2 regions of the Virgibacillus byunsanensis genome follow, and region 1 is predicted to be linked to the other one. Evidence: a T-box and tRNA genes for the amino acid it is inferred to sense, from the RefSeq annotation. Region 1 holds a T-box; the other holds one or more tRNA genes.
What was found. A T-box is a leader RNA that pairs with one kind of tRNA and senses whether it is charged. The one in region 1 lies ahead of alaS (alanine--tRNA ligase), so its partner is inferred to be a tRNA-Ala.

Region 1 (8,517 bases):
AAAGCTGTAGAATTAGCCATTCAATACAAGGATAAGCGAAATAATGAATATCAGGGGTATAAGCAGTTATTCCTCGACGTCTTAAAGCATGAAGGTATTGTGTTCGAGATAAACGGTAACTTAGAGGAGACTGTTCCGGCTATTGTGAATATTAGCTTTCCTGGTACAAATGTAGAGACTCTATTAACAAATTTTGATTTGGATGGCATTGCTGCATCTAGTGGTAGTGCATGTACAGCAGGGTCAGTGGAACCATCTCATGTATTAACAGCGATGTTTGGTGAAAACAATACGTGTACCACGAACTCCATTCGATTTAGCTTTGGTCTATATAATACAACAGAGAATGTTGAAGAAGCGGCCGAAAGGGTTACAAAGATTATTAAGCGATTAACTTCATAAAATAGAAGGTGAGAAATATGAATTCAAATGAAAACATTAGAGTTGTTGTTGGAATGAGTGGCGGAGTGGATTCTTCTGTAGCAGCTCTACTTTTAAAAGAACAAGGGTATGATGTAGTCGGGATCTTTATGAAAAACTGGGATGATACAGATGAGTTTGGTGTTTGTACCGCAACAGAGGACTTTGATGATGTGGTCCGGGTTTGTAACCAGCTCGATATTCCTTATTATGCAGTAAATTTTGAAAAACAATATTGGGATAAAGTGTTTACCTACTTTTTGGACGAATATAAAGCCGGTAGAACTCCGAATCCAGATGTTATGTGTAATAAAGAAATTAAATTCAAGGCATTTTTAGATCATGCTGTCTCTTTAGGTGCAGACTATTTAGCAACAGGACACTATGCACAAGTAAGACATGATGATGGACGTTATGAAATGTTAAGAGGGATTGACAATAACAAAGATCAAACGTATTTTCTGAACCAACTGACAGAAGACGTTTTAGCTAAAGTAATGTTCCCGTTAGGTCATTTAGATAAAAAAGAAGTAAGAGAAATCGCAAAAGAACATGATCTTGTTACAGCTACAAAAAAAGATAGTACTGGTATCTGCTTCATTGGAGAGCGGAACTTTAAAGAATTCCTAAGTGAATATTTACCAGCGCAACCAGGCAAAATGACAACATTGGCTAATGAAGTGAAAGGATCCCATGATGGATTGATGTATTATACACTTGGCCAACGACAAGGGTTGGGAATAGGCGGGTCTGGTGATCCGTGGTTTGTAGTTGGAAAAAATTTAAAAGACAATGTATTATACGTGGAGCAAGGCTTTGATAATGAAAAATTATTTTCAGAAGCTCTAGTTGCTACCGACGTAAATTGGATAAATAACAAAGAGGTTAGTAAATCTTTTACTTGCACTGCTAAATTCCGCTACCGCCAAGAAGATAGTGGCGTTACAGTACATCCATTGCCAGATGGAAATGTTCATGTTGAATTTGATGAATCCCAACGAGCTATCACACCCGGGCAAGCAGTTGTTTTTTATGATGGAGATGTTTGTTTAGGTGGGGGAACAATTGATGAAGTAATAAAAGATGAAAAACCTCTAAATTATGTAGGGTAAAAAACTATTGTCAGTAGGATCATGTTTTTAGAGCAGATTATTTGGTTCTTGAACCATGATTCTAGTTGTTTATGGAAGGTGAAATAAATGGATAGGAATACAAAAGCAATCAATTTAATGAAGGAGAAAAAATTTGAGGAAGCAGCACAGCTTTTCACAGAGGTAATAGAAGAAAATCCGGAAGATCCACTAGGTTATATTAATTTTGGTAATTTATTAATGCATATCAATGACTTAGAACGCGCTCAACGGTTTTTTAATAAAGCAATCGAGTTGGATCAACACGCCGCAACAGCCTATTATGGTCTTGGAAATTTATATTTCGAACAATCTGTTTATCCGAAAGCACAGGATAATTTTCAAAAGGCTATTGAATTTGGGTTAGAAGAAGCAGATGTCTATTATATGTTAGGAATGACATTCCAAAATGAGGAGCACGACAAACTTGCTTTACCCTATCTCCTGCGGGCAACCGAATTAAATACAGAAGATGATGAAATTCTATTTCAATATGGTCTGGCTCTTGCACAAAGTAATCATATTAAAGATGCGAAAGACATATTCGTAAAGGTTTTACAATTAAATGAAAGCAATAGTGATGCTCATTACAATTTAGGTGTCATCGCATTGTATGAGGATCAACCAGAAGTGGCATTACAGCATTTTAATGAAGCATTAGCTATTCAACCAGAACATGTATTAGCAGAAAACGGAAAAAAACAGATAGAACAGTTGTTAGATAGCAACTAGTGATAGTGAGGTTGTTGAAATGGTAATAGATGTGCAATCTAATCAAAATAAGGAAAAGGGTTATATAAAGGGAGAGCTTTTGTATACCATTTTTCATAATGAATTGGAGCATTTTTCTATTGCTCGAATTAAAGTACATGATACGAATGAAGACTATTCGGAGAAAGAAATAGTTGCAAAAGGATATTTTACAAATTTACAGGATGCAACTATATATAATTTTTATGGTCAGTTTGAAAAGCATCCTAAATTTGGTCTTCAATATCAAGTGAGTTCGTACCAAACCTTTATCCCCAATACCAAAGATGGATTAATAGCTTACCTGTCCAGCGATTTGTTTTATGGCATTGGTGAAAAGTCTGCTACTAAAATAGTTAATGTATTAGGGGAAAATGCTATATCCTCTATTATAAATGATCCTGATGTATTGAAAGATGTACCAGGTCTAAAGCAGGACAAAGCTGAATCGCTTGCGAAAAACTTAAAAGAAAATCAAGGGTTTGAACATATCGTTGTTTATTTATCAAAGTATGGTATTGGCTTGAAGATGGCGCAAAAGATATATGAACAATATAAAGAGGATGCTATTGAGATTTTAGAGGAGGACCCTTATCAATATGTGTTTGATATTGAAGGATTTGGGTTTCAAACTGCTGATGAGATCGCTAAACAAAATGGTCTATCTTTAACACACCCGAATCGAATAGGAGCTGGGTGTATTTATGTGTTACAAAAAAGTATCCAAGACGGGCATGTCTATTTACCTCTTGAAGATTGTGTAAGACAGGTAATTTATTTACTGGTACATTCTGAGCACACATTATCCAATGATATGGTAACCAATCGCTTAGAGCAACTAAATGCAGAGAAAACGGTGATTATTCAAAATGGTCATGTCTATTTACCCTCATTGTATTATGCTGAAGATGGATTTGCCTCTCATATTAAGCGACTAATCTCAAAACCTATCGAAGAACAGATTCCGTTAGCAGAATTGATGAAAATCACAGGAGATATAGAGGAAGCAGAAACAATAAGCTACGGTAAAGAGCAATTTACTGCAATAAACCAATCGCTTCATTCCAAAGTAACGATCGTTACGGGTGGACCTGGTACTGGTAAAACAACCGTAATTAAAGGAATATTAAAAGCGTATGCTACTATTCATGATGTTTCCATTAGACCAGAAGATTATGAGGATAAAAGCGAATATCCTTTTATATTGACTGCACCAACTGGCCGAGCCGCTAAACGGTTAAATGAATCTACCGGTCTACCAGCAGTAACTATCCACCGTCTATTAGGCTGGAATGGTCAAGATGGTTTTAACAAAGATCAGGATGAGCCATTATCGGGGAAATTTTTAATAGTAGATGAATTTTCGATGGTAGACATATGGCTTGCTAATAATTTATTTAAAGCAATTCCTGATGATTTGCAAGTGTTACTAGTTGGTGATGAAGATCAGCTTCCCTCTGTTGGTCCTGGTCAGGTGTTATCCGATTTATTAAGTAGTGAGCGCATTCCATTTGTAAGCCTTAATGAAGTGTACCGGCAAAAAGAAGGATCAAAAATCATCCAACTTGCACACCAAATAAAAAATGACACATGCACCAATGAAGATCTGAAAAATGATAAAGATTTTAGTTTTATACCATGTCATGAATATCAGATGATTGATATCATTACAAAGATTTTTATGAGGGCTAATGATAAAGGAATAGATCTAAAGGATATTCAAGTATTAGCTCCTATGTATCGTTCACAGGCAGGTATAACTATTATAAATAAGCACCTGCAGCAAATGGTAAATCCTAAAACACCAAAAAAACGGGAAGTTAAAACGAGTGATACTACATTTAGAGTCGGGGATAAAGTAATTCAACTTGTTAATCAACCTGAAAATGGTGTGTTTAATGGAGATATAGGGGAAGTAGTGGCTATTTTTGAAGAAGATGAGAACAAAGAGAATGTTGAACAATTGGTACTTTTATTCGATGAAAAAGAAGTTGTTTATGAGCGAAAAGATTATGTGAATATAATGCATGCATATTGCATTTCTATTCACAAATCTCAAGGTAGTGAGTTTCCAATTGTATTAATGCCAGTAGTCTCTACTTATAATCGGATGCTGCGAAAAAATTTATTATATACGGCTATAACCAGAAGTAAGCAATCGCTAATCATTTGTGGTGAACAACACGCTTTCTTAAGAGGCATCCATACACTAGACACGAATAAAAGATTCACATCATTGCAAGAACATCTAATAGAAAGGTTGAATCATGTTGACAATAAGAAAGAAGATGACTTAGAAGATGGAGAGATTTCTCCATATGATTTTATGTGATGAGAATGTATATTAGTTAATTATTCGGGTTATTATAACGTAATAATGCACTTCTTTTATAGAGGGAGATTTTACGTGATGCAATGCCCGAATTGTAATAGAAAGGATATAGGTAAAATTGGTTCACAGCAATATTATTGTTGGAATTGTTTTATTGAAATGTCTATTTTAGATGACGAAATTACCATTCATCAAGTAGAAGCGGATGGATCATTAAGTTCTCTTAATGATTTATTTACAGAGGATGAAAGAAAAATTCAATGGTGACTCCTTAGGTGCAAATTTATCTGACATTTTCTGCTACTGCTAAAGGGATGGTATGAATGGATAAAAAGAACCCGTTGAATTTTCTATACTGGATAATCAGTGGTATTTTTGTATTTTTATTTATATATCTGCTCGTTAAACTGTTTCCAGTTTATGGAGCTGTTTTTTCATTTCTATGGAAAGTTTTCTCACCCTTTATCATTGCATGCTTAATTGCTTATCTGCTTTACCCGATAATAAATAAATTACATAGCTATAATATACATAGAGGTATTGCCATTCTTTTGATTTATTTATTATTCTTTGGAGGGATCACATACCTTATTTATCGTGTGTACCCAACTGTCGTTCTTCAAGTTCAAGATTTGAATCAACAATTGCCACAACTAATTGAAATGTATCGTGGATTCGTATTACAATTATATGAATATACATCATTTCTACCCGAAACTGTCCACGATCGCATGGACGAGCTTATTGAAAATATAGAAGTAACATTAGAAAGTCTGTTGGCAAAATTAGTAACTGGTTTCACAAAAATATTCGATGTAATCATTTTTATAACCGTAATTCCAGTACTGGTTTTCTATTTTCTGAAAGATTACGATAAAATAAAAAACTATATGAAAAAATGGATTCCTGTAAAATATCAACCACAAACGCAAAAGCTGTACCATACATTAGAAGAAACACTTGGAAATTATATTCGGGGTTTATTAATTGTTAGTTTATTTGTTAGTTTGACCACATTTATTGTGTTTTACTTTTTGGAAATTAAATATGCTCTACTATTGGCTATTATTATGGGGTTTACAAATATCATCCCTTACTTTGGACCGATAATTGGGGCAGTTCCGGTCATTGCTATTACGTTAACCATCTCAACTAAGTTAGTTTTAATAGTAATTATTGCTATTTTTATTATTCAACTAATTGAAAGTAATTTACTGTCGCCATACATCGTTGGAAAGAGTGTTCATATACATCCAGTAGCGATTATTTTTGCACTGCTGTTAGGTGGACAGTTAAGTGGTGTTATTGGTATGATATTGGCCGTTCCGATGCTAACCATTTTAAAAGTAATCTTAACCCAAGCTATCGCCATCAAGCGTTAGCGTTGACATTTTGATTGATATTTTCTATAATATCGTCTAACTAGTAAAACTTAAGAACATAAAACGTCGAAGGTTATAAGTACGTGATACTCCATATCAAAGAGAGGGATTTTCATTTGGCTGAAAAAATCCTATATGTCGAGTCACAGAAAGCTAAGCTGGAGTACGGTTAATACCCGTCGGTTTCACACCGTTACCATGATCAAGTGATGAATGAGACCTTTCATTCATAATTAGGGTGGTACCGCGATATAATCTCGTCCCTGCATATATGCAGCGACGGGATTTTTTGTTTTTCTAAAAAGTTAGTTAAAATGGAGGTTTTAACATGAAGCAGTTAACGTCAGCTCAGGTAAGACAAATGTTTTTAGATTTTTTTAAGGAAAAAGGGCATCGTGTAGAACCAAGTGCATCACTAGTACCAAAAGAAGACCCAACATTGCTATGGATTAACAGCGGAGTAGCAACTCTAAAGAAATATTTTGACGGAAGGGTTGTTCCTGATAATCCACGCCTTGTTAATGCACAGAAATCAATTCGTACAAACGATATTGAAAATGTTGGATTCACAGCACGTCATCACACTTTTTTTGAAATGTTGGGTAATTTCTCGATAGGAGATTATTTTAAAAAAGAATCTGTAGAATGGGCATGGGAATTTCTAACTAGTGAAAAATGGATAGGCTTTGATCCTGAATTACTGTCAGTAACGGTACATCCAGAAGATGATGAAGCTTATGATATCTGGTTAAATAATATCAAATTGCCTAAAGAACGAATTATTCGTTTAGAAGAAAATTTTTGGGATATTGGTGAAGGACCAAGTGGACCAAACACAGAAATCTTCTATGATCGTGGCGAAACATATGGAAACGATGAAAATGATCCTGAATTGTATCCTGGAGGGGAAAATGACCGCTATCTTGAGATATGGAATTTAGTATTTTCTCAATTTAACCATAATCCAGATGACACGTATTCTCCACTACCTAAAAAGAATATTGATACCGGTATGGGGCTAGAACGTATGGTATCTGTTATTCAGGATGTTCCAACTAATTTTGAAACAGATTTGTTTATGCCACTTATTAAAAAAACAGAAGAATTATCAGGAACGCTATACGGTAAAGATATGAATAGTGATACTGCCTTTAAGGTTATCGCTGACCATATTCGAACTGTAACATTTGCAATTGGTGATAGTGCGCTACCGTCTAATGAGGGGCGAGGGTATGTACTTCGTAGACTGCTAAGAAGAGCTGTTCGTTTTGCAAAACAAATTGGTATTGATAAACCGTTTATGTATAAGTTAGTTCCAGCAGTGGGAGAAGTTATGAGGGATTTCTATCCAGAAGTGATAAATCAAAAGGACTATATAGAAAATGTAGTTAAGATGGAAGAGGAGCGTTTCCACGAGACATTAAATGATGGATTAACGATTCTAACGTCAATTATGGAAAAAGAAGAGAGTAAAGGCAGTTCTGTCTTTCCAGGTGTAGAAGTTTTTCGACTATATGATACGTATGGATTTCCAAAGGAGCTAACAGAAGAATATGTAGCAGAAAAAGGCTTTACTATTGACGAAGAAGGCTTTGATCAAGAAATGCAAAAACAGCGGGACCGAGCAAGGAACTCCCGTCAAAAAGTGGACTCTATGCAAGTACAGGATGATATTCTTGGAAAGGTAGATGTAGAAAGTATATTTGTTGGTTATGAAGAAATGGAAGTAAATACAACAATTGAAGCGATAATTGATGAAAAAGAAATAGTGGATTCCGTAAAAGGTGATAAGCCAGTAGTTTTATTTTTAAATAAAACACCCTTTTATGCTGAAAGCGGAGGGCAAGTAGCAGATAACGGCTGGATCTATACAGAACATGCATCAGCTTATGTTGAAGATGTACAGAAGTCACCTAGTGGCCAACACATTCATCGTGTACGGGTAAAAGATGGTGAATTCCGTACTGGGGATAATGTTAAGGCAATAATTGATCACAGATTCCGAACTGGCATTATTAAAAATCATACTGCCACACATTTATTGCATCAAGCACTTAAAGATGTACTTGGAAACCATGTTAATCAGGCAGGTTCGCTTGTAAGCCCAGATAGATTACGTTTTGACTTCTCACATTTTGGATCAGTAAAGGAAGAGGAAATGGAAAGGATCGAACAAATTGTAAATGAAAAAATTTGGGAATCCATTCCTCTAGTAATTGATAACAAAAAAATAGAGGAAGCAAAAGAAATGGGAGCAATGGCTTTATTCGGTGAAAAGTATGGAGATATAGTCCGAGTAGTGCAGGTAGGTGATTATAGTATTGAGCTTTGTGGTGGATGCCACGTGCAAAACACCGGTGAAATTGGCTTATTTAAACTAGTCACTGAAACAGGGATTGGCGCTGGAACGCGTAGAATAGAAGCGGTTACGAGTAAACATGCATACAAATTTGTAAATGAAAAGTTAAGTTTATTACAAACGACTTCGAAGTTATTGAAAACA
Region 2 (8,517 bases), on a different contig from region 1:
TACATTACAGGATTTGTTTTCATCAAGCTATTAAAGTTTTTGCCCATAATACTTGTCCAACGAGAATCCTCGCCCTAATATTTCAGAAGTATTAATAAAGATAACGAATGTAGTTGGTACTTCTCTTTGAAGAATTCGTTTCAATTGGACTGCTTCTTGTTGTTCGGTGACACATAGAATCATTGTTTTATCTGTATTGGAATAGCCTCCGACAGAGCGAACCTTTGTTAGCCCTCGATCAATTCCCCCACGGATTAGTTCTTGTATTTTTTCTTCTTCTTCTGTGATGATTAAGATCAGTTTAGATGCTGACGTGCGTAATTGAACAATATCGATGGTTTTACTTGTTATATAGATACACATTAAAGCAAATAAAGTAAGTTCGAGATTGAATACGATTATAGATGAAAAAACTACAAATCCATCTACAATAAGTTGAGAATATCCGCTTGAAAGACCAGTGAATCTCTTTACAATCTGCGCAATTGCAGCTGTTCCTCCCGTAGATCCATTGCCTTTATAAACAATTCCAAGACCTGTTCCCAGAACGATACCACCGTAAATTGCTCCTAATAGTGGGTTTGTAACTGTGTAAGGTATTTCGGCGGTAAGAAAGATGATAAAGGGAACCCAGAATGTACCAAGTAACGTTTTCCAACTAAACTCTTTCCCCAAAGCAATCCAGCCAAGGATGAAGATCGGAATGTTAATGAGAAACTGTGTGTAGGCAGGGCTTAACGCATAAAGTTCAAACAAAATGGTGCTGATCCCTGAAATCCCACCTGCAGCGAGTTGTGACGGAAGTAAAAATAAATTATAAGATAAGGCCACTAATGTAGCTCCAAAGATAATTTGAAGATATTCTATTGTAGGTTTATTAAGGTTGTTCTTAATCATAGGTGTTCTATTCCTCTCCTAGATAAATACTTCTCCCTGCTACATTTTATCATTGGGAAAGGCGCCTGTCACTTCCCGGTTTATGTCGGTTTATGTCGAATTGGATAATAATTGTTTTAGAAGATACTAGAACTTGTATGTATGGTATCATTTACATAGGTTCTAGCAGTTTTTTATACATAGACTAGTAGTACAACATCTAGCTTGGTTACCTTAAAAAACGCGAGGAGGATGACTATGCAACAAATTGAAAAATTACTGGAGAGTAAAAAGGAAGAATATCTTGATTTACTTTTTACATTTTTAAAGCAGAAGAGTATTAGTGCACAGAATGTTGGGATGCAAGCGTGTAGTATCATGTTAAAAGAAATGATGGAAGAAGTCGGGATTGACACGACTTTAATTGACACAGAAGGGCACCCAGTTGTTTATGGTGAGATCATGAATGAAAGCAATAATTTTACCCTTCTCCTGTATGGACATTATGATGTTCAGCCTGCAGACCCATTAGAGGAATGGAACACGCCTCCTTTTGAACCGACTATTGTAGATGGGAAAATTTATTGTCGGGGGGTTGGTGATAATAAAGGTCAACTAATGGCACAATTATTGGCTATTAAAAGCTATCAAGAGGTGATGGGAGATCTCCCGATTAATGTGAAGTTTGTTTTTGAGGGGGAAGAAGAAAGCGGGAGCCCTAACATAGCAAAGTTTGTGGAAGATAATCGTGATCTATTAAAAGCAGATCTAGTGTATACTTCAGACGGACCGATGCATGATAGTGGTGCTCCTTTTGTGTTACTTGGTGTTCGTGGAATGCTTTATGTGGAATTGACTGCTAAAGGTGGAGATTGGGATAGTCATTCTGGTAACAAAGGAAATATTGTGCCTAACCCTGCATGGGAATTAGTCGAACTGTTAAATACGATGAGGGCTAAAGATGGAACTATTTTAATAGATGGTTTTTATGATGATCTGCGCGAGCCAACAAAAAAGGAATTGGAGCTTATCTCAACACTACCTTTTGATGCCGATCAGTTAGGAGAACAGATCGGGTATAAAGATTTTGATATGACTCGAGAAGAATACTACAGGAAATTAACCTTGGAGCCAACATTAAACATTGCTGGTTTTCACAGTGGATACGGTGGTGAAGGTTCAAAAACGATTATACCATCTACTGCTATGTTAAAAATTGATATGCGTCTTGTCGTTGATCAGGACCCAGATGATATTTTGGATAAATTTATTAAACACGTTAAAAAGCATGCGCCGGATGTAGAAGTGATAAGCCATGGGTCTATGAAACCGTCACGTACTCCTTCTGATTCCAAGGTAGTTAGCGTTGTTAAACATGCAGTCGAAAACGCTTATAAAAAGAAGCCGATTTTACAGCCAAGCCTCGGTGGTAGCTTGCCAGATTATGTGTGGACACAAATCCTAGGGGTGCCATCTGTTGTGGTTCCGTATGCAAATTTTGATGAAGCCAACCATTCTCCAAATGAGAATATGGGCGTCGATAACTTTTTTGATGGAATTATGTGTACGTGTCATGTGATTCGTGAATTAGGTGAGGTTTATAAGTCATAATTGGAATTATGATGTTCTACAACTACAATCGTAAGAAATGCTATATTGGGGGCAGGTTCTAAAGAATAAAATTTTTTACTAACTCTGCCCCCAAACAATGAAGAGAATTCGATAGTAATGGTGAAGAGTTAGTCTGAAAGGCTTTTTAGATGAGGGTACTCAAAGAAAATGGTAGATTGGTGGTTCGGCCCCGTTATGTTCCATTCATTAATCGGATACCCACTTTTATGACAAAGTTCTGAATGGACCTTATTGCCTCTTAATTTACAAAAAAACGCTAATTTTTACGTAAATAAGAGCCACTGAGTCCGCAATTAACCAAAAACCAGCCTATTTGCAATAAATAAGGACCGCTAAGTCCACAAAGTCATACCAATTTTTTCAAATAGCTACATTCTTAAGGAAATCACTAACTTCACTACAAAAAAACGGCACTATCTCACGCAAATACGAGAAATAATGCCGTTCTTATTAAAGATGGAGCATAGCGGGCTCGAACCGCTGACCTCTTCGCTGCCAGCGAAGCGCTCTCCCAGCTGAGCTAATGCCCCAGTGAATCAAGTTTATATTATATGCCTTTTAGCGAGTTTTTTCAAGGGGGGTGCCTGTATTTGTCTGGTCACATAGTTATGGAAATGAATCCCCCAAATCCGCATCATTGACTGTCACGCCGTCACACCAGATCATTACACAGGAAGAAAGGCCACAAATCAGAAGGATCCTAGAACTTTGGGATATTAATGAAGACGACCGATCATTTCTGGGTTAGCTCAAAATCTTGTTCCACAGGGATTAACATATTATCAAAAGGAAGACTGGTTACACACGGTCAACTATTTAGATGATGGTAGACCTGGTACCTTAACTGTAATCGATGCAAAAACCGAAGAATTAGTTAATCAGTTGTATTGTTTAACCAAGATGGTTCACCATACACGGGACATGCTGGAGGAGTTGCTGTCAGTAAAAACCATGTTTGGGTTGCTTCAGAAAGTTCACTATTTCCGTTAAAGATTAGTGATTTAGTATCGGCCGAAGATAATGATGAAATTCAGTTCAGTAGCCAAACATCAGGTCCTGTGGAGGCTGCCTATACTGTATATGATGATGGAATACTTTGGTTGGAGAGTTTTATGAGGCAAATAGCTACCCTAACGAGCCAGATCATCATACCACGAATCGTAACGGAGAAACTCATTATGCTTGGATGATAGGCTATCCTTGACAGACCAACAGATATGTAATCGGTTGATTAATGGAATGTAGAGTCGGATAATCCTGCCACACCTGATTATGTATTGTCAACAACTGAAAAAGTTCAGGGTGCGATCGTTCAACAGAAGGGTGTTAAGGGTGTTACAGGTATCACGTTAAACACTTCTTTTGGAAGAGGAAACGATAGTAACTTGTATAGATATGAGAGTCCAATAAAGGAAACTCCACATGACTGGGTGACTATTTGAGAAAAAGAAGTACCACTATGGTTCCTTGATGGTCAAACAGCAAAACCAAGAGAAAGTATAATGGCTATTCCAATGCCAGAAGGAATAGTGGAAGTTAAAAATGATCTTTATGTTGTCTTTGAATCCGGAGCTAACAAATACCACTATACCACGACATACCCAATGGATCGCATGCTAAAGATAGATTTCAGGACATTAATGAAAGAGGATATAAAAGATTATTGAAAATGAAAGTAAAGAGAGTCAAACCTTGACGAGCAAGAGGGGATGGTCAATGTACCGTTCCCTTTTGCTTTTTGTGTTCTATATATACTTGACATTCTTGGCTACTACTTAGTATTTATATCTTACTGATACCCGATTTCTTTGGAAATATCCATTGCTGTTTTCTTCACCATATAAATTACTTTATCTAGCATGGGATCTATTCGATTAATTGGGCCAACCAAGCTTACGGACGCGATTACTCGTCCTAAAGAATCACTTATAGGAGAACTTACACTAATTACATTATCTTCATATGCAGAAATAGAAATGGCATAGCCCTCTTTAATGATTTCTTTGATTTCTTCTCTAAGTGTCTCCTCATCTGTGATGGTATTGGAAGTGTAAGAAATCATCTCTGTTTTTTCAAAGAAAACTTGAAGTTCATCTTCACTTAAACCTGACATAAGTGACTTACCTGTTCCAGAGGCATATATTGGAAACGTGTCTCCGGTATTTCTAGAATATACTAGTCCCGTACGATCACCTTGATGACGCTCAATCACCAATCCTTTAAAGCTTGATTTATCAATGATTGATAGATATGCAGTTTCTCCAAACTCTTCAGATAGTTTACCTAAATAATGTTTTCCCATTTTTTTAAAGTCAATATTGTTATATATAAATAACCCAAAATGCATTAGGGTCATTCCTAAACTGTAATGACCTGTATCAACACTCCTTTGAACGAACCCTCTGTTCTCTAAAGTAGTTAAAATGTTGTAGCAAGTACTAATAGGCATATCTAGTTCTTGCTTGATTTCTTTCAATGTTAGAGACTCCTGTTGTTTTAGTAGTTCCAGAACATTTATAGCCTTGTGTATGGAAGGGATTTGATATTTATTTTGTGACAACTTTGACACTCCTAATATAAATGTATTTAAAATAGTTTGACAAATTTTAATATTTATTTTATTATAATACTTAATTTCATAAATGTAAATAGTTTTTCATATATATGAAATTAAAACTTTGTTTAAAGATTTATTATCACATTATTATAATTCAGTTAGGAATTGTGAATTTTGTAGATTTGGATAATTGAATAAATTTTTGGGAGGTGATGCTTGTATGTATGAAAACCGAGAATACAAAAATTTAAATAAAGGGGGATTTACTAATGAAACTTTCTATTTCTAAAGAGGAGACGTATGAGAGACAACAGCGTTTTTTATCAACTTTGACAGACAAACAATTAGAGTGCGCAATTTTATTTAACTCAACAGATATCTTTTACCTCACAAGATTTTACTTCATTCCCACAGAGAGGCCAATGAGTTTCTTTATTGATCCAACAGGAAAAACACATCTTTTTGTACCTGCATTAGAAGTTGAACACGCTACTGAATTTTCTTGCGTAGATCAAGTTCATAGTTATCCAGAATACCCTGGGGAAAACCATCCTATGATTCATTTAAAAGCTATATTGAAGGAATTGGGGTTTGAGCATAATCAAATAGGAATAGATTCAGAAGGTTACGGTTCCCCGTATGGTTATAGTGGTGCTAGTGTTAGACAATTAATTGATGCAGAATATACTTCAATACATGGTTTGGTTCAAGAGATACGCTATATTAAGTCAGCTGCAGAGATTGAAATTATTAAAGAGTCATGTAGATGGGGAAATCTAGCACATCGCTTATTGCAAAAATATTCAATTCAAGGTTCTAGTGAAGTGGAGATAGAATTGAGAGCTAGCCAAGAAGCTAGTCTTGCTATGATTGAAACTTTAGGACAAGAGTACAAGCCACATGGGAGGACAGCACGAGCAGGTTTCAGGGGACAAATTGGTGAGATGTCTGCTTTTCCACATGCTGTTACCCAAAATAATATATTAAAAAATAGAGATACTCTTGTAACATATGCAGCTGCTGATGTATGGGATTATCACAGTGAATTAGAGAGAACCATGTTTGTAAATGAGGTGACTTCCGAACAGGAAAAATATTTCCACTTAATGTATGGTGCACAGGAAACGGCGTTTCAACATATTAAACCCGGACAACCTACATCAACTGTAGAAAGGGAAGTGCAAAAATATTATAAAGAAAATGGTATTCAGCACTTGACTAGACATCATACAGGCCACGCATTAGGATTATTGATTCACGAAGCACCGTTTTTTGATTTAGGAGATCATACTATTATGAAAGCTGGTATGGTATTTTCTGTAGAACCTGGAATTTATGTAGAAGGCCTTGGAGGATTTCGGCATTCAGATACCATCTTAGTTACTGAAAATGGAATGGAAATGTTGACTTATTATCCAAGAGATTTAAATTCAATGATTTGCTAAATACAAATAAATTGTAATCTATTTGAAATAAAAAGGAGGAAAAGAAATGAAGGAGTACAAAAATCTATTAATGGGAGCGGCTATAATACTTTTAGTAACAATTACTTTAAGTGCTTGTAGTAATTCGAATCCAGAGGAAAATGATGTAAGTGTAGAAGCAGAGGTTGATGAAGCAAGTGTAGAATTAGCTTCCGAGCAAGAGATTAATATTAATCTTTCCCAAGAACCACCTTCGCTTAACCCAGGTATTGCAACGGATACAACATCAGGGTCAGTGCTAATTCAAATATTCGAGGGATTAACAAGAGTTGGGCCAGATGGAGAAATTCAAGAGGCAATGGCTTCAGATATTGATATTTCAGAAGATGGAACAGTCTATACTTTTACCATTCGTGATGATGCTAAGTGGTCCAATGGTGATCCTGTAACTGCTGAAGATTTTGAATTTGCATGGAAATGGGCTTTAAATCCTGATAATGCTGATGCTAATTATGCTCACTTACTTTATAGTATTAAAAACGGTGAACAAGCAAAAGCTGGAGAAGTGCCCCCAGGTGAGATAGGGATTGAGGTTTTAGATGAAAAAGTTTTAGAAGTTACGCTTGAAAGGCCTACACAATACTTCTTAGATTTAACAGCTTACCATACTCTTTATCCAGTTAATAAAAATGTTGTTGAAAACAAAGATAAGTGGTTCCTGGATGCTGGCGACCAATATACAACAAATGGTCCCTTTAAGTTATCAAAATGGGAACATGATAACGAAATAGTATTAATAAAAAATGAAGAATATTGGGATTCAGAAAATGTTAATCTTGATAAAATCACTTTTGTAATGGTAAATGACGAGAGTACAGAGTTAAATATGTTTAATAGTGGTGAATTAGATTGGGCAGGTCATCCAACTGGCAAGATCCCTCTTTCTTCTATAGATTCACTTAAAGAAGAGGAAGTATTAGTAACTGAACCTAAAGAAGCAGTTTATTATTATGCTATGAATGTGGAAGAGGAACCGATTGATAATAAAAATATCAGGAAGGCACTTTCGTTGGCTATTGATAGAGAAGGTATCGTAAATAATATTACAAAAACAGGAGAATTACCAGCAATGGCCTTTGTTGCTCCTCCTATATGGTCGGAAAATAAAAAAGGCTATTTTGAAGATAACGATGTTGAAAAGGCTAAAGAGTACTTAGAGTTAGGGATGAAAGAAAAAGGATATAATACAATTGAAGATATGCCACCAATTACACTATCCTATAATACTTCAGAAGAACATGCCCAGATCGCTCAAGCAATTCAAGATATGTGGAAGGAAAATCTTGATCTTGATGTTGAATTAGATAACAATGATTGGCAAGTCTATCTTGATAAATTAGGTTCTGGTGACTACCAAGTTGGTCGTTTTGGGTGGGTTGGTTTAATATCCGATCCAGTAAACTTTCTTGAAATCTTTCAAGAAAAAGGTGGGGCAAACAGAACTAATTGGGTAAACCAAGAGTATACCGATTTAATAAGACAATCTCGAGACCAAGTCGATCCTGACAAACGTAAAGATACTTTGAAAAGCGCTGAGCAAATTTTAATGGATGAAATGCCAGTAGCACCTATATATTTTTATTCAAATATCTACGCACATCAAGATTATCTTCATGATGCCTATGTTTCTTCTTTAGGTACTATTCAATTTAAGTGGGCATATGTGACTGAAAAATAATTTAAGGTCAAAGAGAAATAGAATATATGCATTTCTATTTCTCTTTGACGATATTAAAGTTCAGTACTTATATATTAAATAAGCTAAAGCTTAATGAAATTAAATAATCTGTTGAAGAGAAATGAGAAAGGAGGATATTCGTGAAATTAGTTTACGTCATTCCGGGTCCCTTAAATAAGAAAGAAGTGGAAAGAAGAGGAATAATTTTAAAAGAGTGGGCTTCCCCTCATGTCAAAGTAGATATTGTGAGGGTAGAAGAAGGCCCCGCTTCGATAGAGTCTATGTATGAA

Region 2: it has a tRNA-Ala gene. The T-box ahead of alaS (alanine--tRNA ligase) is inferred to sense a tRNA for this amino acid. The anticodon was not compared.

Annotation. Positions count from the first base shown of each region.
Region 1 is NZ_JBHTKJ010000021.1:117,478-125,994, reverse strand. Features, by position in the region: gene ACFQ3N_RS09260 (cysteine desulfurase family protein) at 1-402, shown strand, start outside; gene mnmA (tRNA 2-thiouridine(34) synthase MnmA) at 420-1,532, shown strand; gene ACFQ3N_RS09250 (tetratricopeptide repeat protein) at 1,620-2,282, shown strand; gene recD2 (SF1B family DNA helicase RecD2) at 2,302-4,632, shown strand; gene ACFQ3N_RS09240 (hypothetical protein) at 4,711-4,899, shown strand; gene ACFQ3N_RS09235 (AI-2E family transporter) at 4,956-6,014, shown strand; T-box leader at 6,072-6,282, shown strand; gene alaS (alanine--tRNA ligase) at 6,343-8,517, shown strand, end outside.
Region 2 is NZ_JBHTKJ010000007.1:366,322-374,838, forward strand. Features, by position in the region: gene ACFQ3N_RS03395 (YitT family protein) at 31-897, opposite strand; gene ACFQ3N_RS03400 (M20/M25/M40 family metallo-hydrolase) at 1,135-2,487, shown strand; tRNA gene ACFQ3N_RS03405 (tRNA-Ala) at 2,966-3,038, opposite strand; gene ACFQ3N_RS03410 (hypothetical protein) at 3,396-3,698, shown strand; gene ACFQ3N_RS03415 (hypothetical protein) at 3,786-3,950, shown strand; gene ACFQ3N_RS03420 (hypothetical protein) at 4,011-4,175, shown strand; gene ACFQ3N_RS03425 (IclR family transcriptional regulator) at 4,298-5,068, opposite strand; gene ACFQ3N_RS03430 (M24 family metallopeptidase) at 5,335-6,510, shown strand; gene ACFQ3N_RS03435 (peptide ABC transporter substrate-binding protein) at 6,557-8,227, shown strand; gene ACFQ3N_RS03440 (aspartate/glutamate racemase family protein) at 8,368-8,517, shown strand, end outside.